3 regions of the Enterobacter vonholyi genome follow, and region 1 is predicted to be linked to each of the others. Evidence: predicted binding sites of a transcription regulator. Region 1 holds the regulator's gene; each other region holds the start of a gene.
What was found. The regulator PurR, encoded in region 1, represses purine synthesis genes. The targets are predictions, from matches to a motif close to CANGCAAACGTTTGCNTG.

Region 1 (2,269 bases):
CTGACGTTGAGCTGCGGGTCTCGCAGGAGGTGTTCAACGGGGTGTGGGATGCGCTGGCGGACGGCAGGGCGGAGATGGCGATTGGCGCGACGCAGGCGATCCCGGTCGGGGGACGTTACGCCTTTCGCGACATGGGGATGCTGAGCTGGAAATGCGTGGTGGCCAGCGATCATCCTCTGGCAGCGATGGACGGGCCGCTTAGCGACGATACGCTGCGCAACTGGCCCTCGCTGGTGCTGGAGGATACGTCCCGTTCATTGCCCAAGCGTATCACCTGGCTTCTGGACAACCAGCGGCGGGTGGTGGCTCCGGACTGGGAATCGTCGGCGACGTGCCTCAGTGCCGGACTGTGCGTCGCGATGGTGCCCGTTCATTTTGCGCGTCCGCGCATCAATACCGGCGAATGGGTTGAACTGACGCTGGAAAATCCGTTCCCGGACGCGGCCTGCTGCCTGACCTGGCAACAAAATGATGTCTCGCCCGCCATGGCCTGGCTGCTGGATTATCTGGGGGACAGCGAAACGCTGAACCGGGAATGGTTACGGGAGCCAGCGTAGCTGGCCCCGTAAAGGGATTAACGACGGTAGTCGCGGAACGGACCGTCCGCAACGGAACGGCGTTCAATCAGGCGCGGGTGAACTTCAATGGACTGCGACTCTTCGCGCTTGTTGACGATCCTGTCGAGCAGCATATTGAAGGCCGTTTCGCCCAGCGAATCTTTCGGCTGGTGAATGGTGGTCAGCGCTGGGGTGAAGAAGCGCGCGTTACGCACGTTGTCATACCCGATCACGGAAATATCCTGCGGTACGCGCAGACCCAGTTCATCGGCGGCGCAGAGCGCGCCCATGGCCATGATGTCACCCCCGCAGAAAACGGCGGTCGGACGGTGCGGCTGGGAAACGATCTGCTGCATTGCGCGGTAGCCTGATTCCGGCTCAAAGTCGCCCTGCACGATCCAGTTTTCCGGCACGGTGATCAGCGCTTCTTCCATCGCTTTCATAAAACCGGCAAGACGGCCCGCCCCGGTGTTGCGCTCCAGCGGACCCGGGATCACGCCAATCTCGCGGTGACCGCGTTCGATCAGGTAACGGCCGGCCATATAACCGCCTTCAAAGGCATTGTCGATAACGGAGTCGGTGAAATCTGCACGCGCTTCGCCCCAGTCCATAACGACCATGGGGATGTGGCGATACTCTTCGAGCATCGACAGCACGGATTCCGGGTACTCGGAACACATCACCAGCAGGCCGTCAACGCGCTTCTGAGCCATCATCGACAGGTAGGCGCGCTGTTTTTCAATGCTGTTCCACGCGTTGCCCAGAATCAGGGTATAGCCTTTCTGGAAGCAGTTTTTTTCAACCGCTTCAATGATCTCGGCAAAATAGGCCGCTTCACTACTGGTCGCCAGCAATCCAATGGACTTGGTGTGATTAACCTTAAGGCTACGCGCGACCGCACTTGGCGAATAATGCAGCTCCTTGATCGCTGCCCAGACGGCGTTGCGCGTCTCTTCCGCCACAAAGCGGGTTTTGTTAATTACATGTGATACGGTTGTAGTGGAAACGTTTGCGCGTTTTGCTACGTCTTTAATTGTTGCCATTAAATGTCACTCCAGACCATATCCTAAACTCCTGAAAAACTTGAAGGTAAACGTTTGCCTTCTCTCACCCTTATCACGCAATCTTGAATTGCGGCACGCCGGGAAAACGACACGGGACGTCAGGAGGGGGTCAATGGCCGGTACGCTAATAAATTTAGCGTGGAATTTTGTCCTATCTTGATGAAAAGGGGAAGAGGTAAAGTGGTTCTCAGTATAAATCCAGGAAGATTTTTGACGTAATCTGTGCAAAAATGAGCAAGCTCACTTTTCGTGTGGGGATTAAAAGGAGAAAAATTGATGAGTTCCGATCTTAAGTTTTCGCTGTTCACCACCGTTGTTGTGCTGGCTCTGATTGTTGCGGCCGGTCTGACGGCTGCGCTGCACTGATTTACGCGGAGGGAGAGCCTTCCCTCCCGACTCCCCGGATTGTTACTTCTCTGGCAAAAATCTTTTGCCATTTTGTTAACTTCTCATTTTTTGTGATTGATGTCATGCTTTCCGCTTCTTTGTTCTGTGTCACCACATGACACGGCATCCGGAGTTGACGCATGAAAATCAATTTTCCCCTGCTGGCCCTGGCGATTGGCGCTTTTGGGATTGGCACCACTGAATTCTCCCCGATGGGGTTACTGCCCGTCATCGCCCGCGGCGTGGACGTCTCGATCCCTG
Region 2 (2,269 bases), 1.3 Mb from region 1:
CGCCAAGGTCGCGCTTACCGAGCACCAGCGGACGAATGCCGTTTGGATCGCGGAAGGCGACCATACCGTGACCGATGATCATCGCAACGCAGGCGTACGCGCCGCGGATCTGACGGTTTGTCGCGGCAATCGCGGCAAAGATGTTGTCTGCTTCCAGCGGGTAGTGACGGAAGTTATCCAGCTCGCTGGCGAACACGTTGAGCAGGATTTCAGAATCAGAGGTGGTGTTAATGTGGCGACGTTTCTCTTCGAACAGCTTTTTACGCAGCTCATGTGCGTTCGTCAGGTTGCCGTTATGGGCAAGGGTGATGCCATACGGTGAGTTGACGTAGAAAGGCTGTGCCTCGGAGGCGCTGGAACTGCCAGCAGTAGGATAACGAACGTGACCGATCCCCATATTACCTTGCAGACGCTGCATATGGCGGGCTTCAAACACATCGTTTACCAGGCCATTCGCCTTGCGTAAACGGAAGCAGTTGTTTGCATCAATGGTGATGATACCCGCAGCATCCTGCCCACGGTGCTGAAGCACCGTTAACGCGTCATAAATCGACTGGTTTACCGGCATGAAACCGGCGATACCGACAATACCGCACATTCGTCTTTTCCTCGTTAAGCCACATCTCAGGGTTTATGCCCTGGGCAAAAAACTCGACGAGCTTTGCAGATAGTCAAAGAACCATCTTATGATGAAGCTGAACTCTGGAATGAGCTGCGATTTCTGCCAGTCTTCGCTTTTGGAGAACCCGGTGAAGGTATCCAGGAAGAACAGGATCGCGGCCACAATCAGCACGCCTCGCAACGCTCCGAAACAGATCCCGAGCACCCTGTCCGTTCCTGACAGACCGGTTTTCTCGACCAGCTGACCTATCACGTAATTCACGATAGCGCCGACAATCAGCGTTGCGATAAACAGCACCGCGATGGCAATTCCGTTTCGGACCAGTTCATCTTCAAAGCCCGTGAACCAGACAGACAGGTAAGTGTAGTAATGACTGGCGACAAAGAAAGCACAACCCCAAGTCACCAGCGATAACGCTTCACGAACAAAGCCACGGATCAGGCTAACCAGACAGGAAAAACCAATCACCGCTATGATGGCGTAATCAATCCAGACCATATGTGTCCCACGATTAAACGCCCTGTCATCCAGTTCGGGGCGAATTCTAACAGAAAAAGAAAACGTTTGCGTAGGGATTTCCTTCCCGCGCGTAAATAAAAAAGGCGCTGAAAAAATGTTCAACGCCGTGGCTTATCGCCTCTCTCTTAAAGGAGCAGGTCGTACTTAGTTTGCGCTGTAGCCCATCACCACACCGCTCAGGCCGGAGATCTGCTTCAGCTCACCCAGCGACCCTTTCAGTTTGTCTTTAGACGCTTCTGGCCCCACGAGGATACGGGTAATTTTACCCTGCACCGGCGTGGAAGGTGAAGTGTAAACACGGTATCCCGCACTTCTCAGTTTGCTCACGACCTCGTTGACTTTGTCGGCGTTTTTCAGCGCACCGAGCTGCACCACGTAGGCTTTACCCGTTGGGGCAGCAGCTTCCTGCTGCGCCGGTTTTGCTGGCGGTGGGGTTTCTGACGCCGCGGCGAGCTGTTCTGCCGTTTTATCGCGCTGCGGTTTCGGCTGCGGCTTCTCAACCGGCTTCGGTTTTTCAACCGGTTTAGGCTGCTCTACCGGCACCGGATCGATATCGCTGCTGCTCGCTGCCGCCAGGCGAGACGGATCGAGCGACGGTGCTGCGGCATCGCCCGCGCGCACCTCTTCCGCCGCGCCTTCCGGTGGCTGAGCAGGCAGCGCCTGCGTCGCCGCGGGCAGCATATCCGGCTCATCGCGGTCACCCGGTTTAGGCACCAGCGGAATAGCGGCAAACTCATCCTGATAATGCTTTTTCTGCCCGTCGAGCAGCCCGGGAAGAATAATCACCCCGAGCGCGACCAGCACAATGGTTCCTGTTAAACGGTTCTGAAACTTACTCGCCACCGGTTCTCCCCGCGTCCATCACTTCCATGACATGTGCCACCGTGTGGAATGAACCACACACCAGCACGGTATCTTCTGGTTTAGCATCCGCCATCGCGGCATGCCAGGCCTGAGCCACGCTACTGTAGATTGCGCCTTTGCCGAGATGTTCCATCAACTGCTCGGCCGTCGCGCCGCGCGGCCCTTCCAGAGGAGCACAATACCAGCTATCGACCACACTCTCCATGCAGGCCAGCGTCCCGCCGATATCTTTATCATGAAGCATACCGATAACCGCCAGCACGT
Region 3 (2,269 bases), 2.2 Mb from region 1:
CTTCGCTGGTGTCGTCGCCCACAATCACAATGACCGCTTTCTGCCCGGTTGCGTCGGAGTAAACGTGCATGTTGTTCGCCTGGGTGCCCAGCTTGCCGCTCTGGTCAGTCATATCGGCTGGCAGAGAGAAACTGAGTTTGCCATCCATCAGATTCACCGGCTGGCCGGTCGCATTGCTTTCTGCGGATGCGCCCTGAGCAGGCGTTTTCGTGTCGCTGTTATCACAGGCTGCAAGACCCACAACCAGCAGGCCAATCCCGACATATTTAACCAGATTGCGCATTGACTTCTTCCTTTCGATAAACGGCCATAACGGCTCATTCGCTCATCTTATCACAACTGATAAAGCGAACCCTTAACCAGCCTGCAATGCTGTGATTTCAGATTTATCTGCCAGCCTTTTCAGCAGCATATTGAGCAGCACGCCGTACATCGGCAGGAAGAAAACAATGCTGATGAGAACCTTAAAGCAGTAGTCCACCAGCGCGATTTCCATCCAGTGCTCGGCCATGAACGCATCCGGGCTGCGCCAGAAGGCGATGAAGAAGAAGGCCAGCGTATCGCTCACGTTACCGAACAGCGTGGAGGCGGTTGGCGCCATCCACCAGCGATGATTCTGACGCAGGCGGTTAAACACATGCACGTCGAGGATCTGCCCCAGCGCGTAGGCCATAAAGCTTGCCGCGGCGATACGGGCAACGAACAGGTTTAAGTGGGTTAACGCCTCAAAGCCCTGCCAGCTTCCCATATAAAACAGAGACGAAATCACGTACGAGATGAACAGCGCCGGGAGCATGACCGAAAAAATAATACGGCGAGCCAGCGGTGCGCCAAAAATACGCACGGTCAAATCCGTCGCGAGGAAAATAAACGGGAAACTAAACGCGCCCCAGGTGGTATGGAAACCAAAGATGGAGATCGGGAGCTGCACCAGATAGTTGCTGGAGGTGATCACCAGCAAATGGAAAAGCGAAAGCCAGAACAACGCTTTTACGCGCTGAGATTCAGAAAACTGCGTCATATTGTGACCTTTTTATACGTTGGGGTGAGGGAACCCAATAAAAACCGCAGCATGATACTGCTTTGTCAGGACATTGCAATGGTTAGTTTTTACGCAATCGTTAACCTGGTTTGCATTGATCGCAACCGGGCGTAAACTACAGCCGTTTTTATCAGACCGAGAAGATCATGACCGACCTGTTTTCCAGCCCAGACCACACTCTTGATGCCCAGGGCCTTCGCTGCCCGGAACCGGTAATGATGGTACGTAAAACCGTGCGCAACATGCAGACCGGTGAAACGCTGCTGATCGTTGCCGACGACCCGGCCACCACGCGCGATATTCCCGGTTTTTGTACCTTTATGGAGCATGAGCTGGTGGCGCAGCAGACGGAAACGCTGCCGTACCGGTATTTGATTCGTAAGGGTTGAGTGGGCGCCTCTGCTGCCTGATGCCCTCACCCCGGCCCTCTCCCACAGGGAGAGGGAGAAAGTCATCCCTTCATCCACGCCCGAATGCCGTCCAGGAACATCTGCGTTGCCATCATTACCAGAATCAGCCCCATCAGGCGCTCCAGCGCGTTTACCCCTTTCTCACCCAGCAGGCGCAGGAACAGGGATGACTGCAGCAGGATAATAAACGTTCCGCCCCAGGCAATCAGCAGGGCAATCACCAGATGGCTCATCTGGTTCGGATACTGGTGCGACAGCAGCATCAGCGTGGCCAGAATGGTCGGCCCGGCAACGAGGGGAATCGCCAGCGGCACAATAAACGGCTCTTCACCCGCAGGCAGGCCGCTGCTGCTGCCTTCCGCGCTCGGGAAAATCATCTTAATCGCAATCAGGAAAAGAATAATCCCGCCGGAAATCGACACGGTTTCGGCGCGCAGGTTCAGGAATGCGAGGATTTTTTCACCCGCAAACAGGAAGATAAACATCACCAGCAGGGCGATGAGCAGCTCGCGGATCATGATCGCCCGGCGGCGCTTCGGTTCGGTGTGCTTCAGCACCGACATGAAGATCGGCAAGTTACCCAGTGGATCCATAATCAGGATCAATAAAACCGCCGCGGAAATGATTTCACTCATCTTTAAATTATCCCTGATACTTAGTAGTGTTATTTCGATGATTAGCGCTTTTTCTGATTGCCGGGCAATCATCGATTAATTTCGCTTGCGACTTTGGCAGCATTTTGTAATGTGAAGCATATCCCAGTTCAATACTGGCTTGCACAATCAGCACACACCCTCAGCAGGAAAAAAATGCTATG

Region 2: the regulator PurR is predicted to act here: its motif matches at 1,176-1,193, upstream of cvpA (colicin V production protein).
Region 3: the regulator PurR is predicted to act here: its motif matches at 1,112-1,129, upstream of tusA (sulfurtransferase TusA).

The regions. Positions count from the first base shown of each region.
Region 1 covers NZ_CP162152.1:1,865,661-1,867,929, forward strand. The annotation lists gene punR (DNA-binding transcriptional activator PunR) at 1-557, shown strand, start outside; gene purR (HTH-type transcriptional repressor PurR) at 575-1,600, opposite strand; gene AB3N39_RS08895 (YnhF family membrane protein) at 1,898-1,987, shown strand; gene AB3N39_RS08900 (MFS transporter) at 2,149-2,269, shown strand, end outside.
Region 2 covers NZ_CP162152.1:3,129,087-3,131,355, forward strand. The annotation lists gene purF (amidophosphoribosyltransferase) at 1-598, opposite strand, end outside; gene cvpA (colicin V production protein) at 632-1,120, opposite strand; gene dedD (cell division protein DedD) at 1,286-1,984, opposite strand; gene folC (bifunctional tetrahydrofolate synthase/dihydrofolate synthase) at 1,974-2,269, opposite strand, start outside.
Region 3 covers NZ_CP162152.1:4,135,863-4,138,131, reverse strand. The annotation lists gene AB3N39_RS19475 (DcrB family lipoprotein) at 1-283, opposite strand, end outside; gene AB3N39_RS19470 (7-cyano-7-deazaguanine/7-aminomethyl-7-deazaguanine transporter) at 356-1,021, opposite strand; gene tusA (sulfurtransferase TusA) at 1,189-1,431, shown strand; gene yhgN (NAAT family transporter YhgN) at 1,494-2,087, opposite strand; gene asd (aspartate-semialdehyde dehydrogenase) at 2,267-2,269, shown strand, end outside.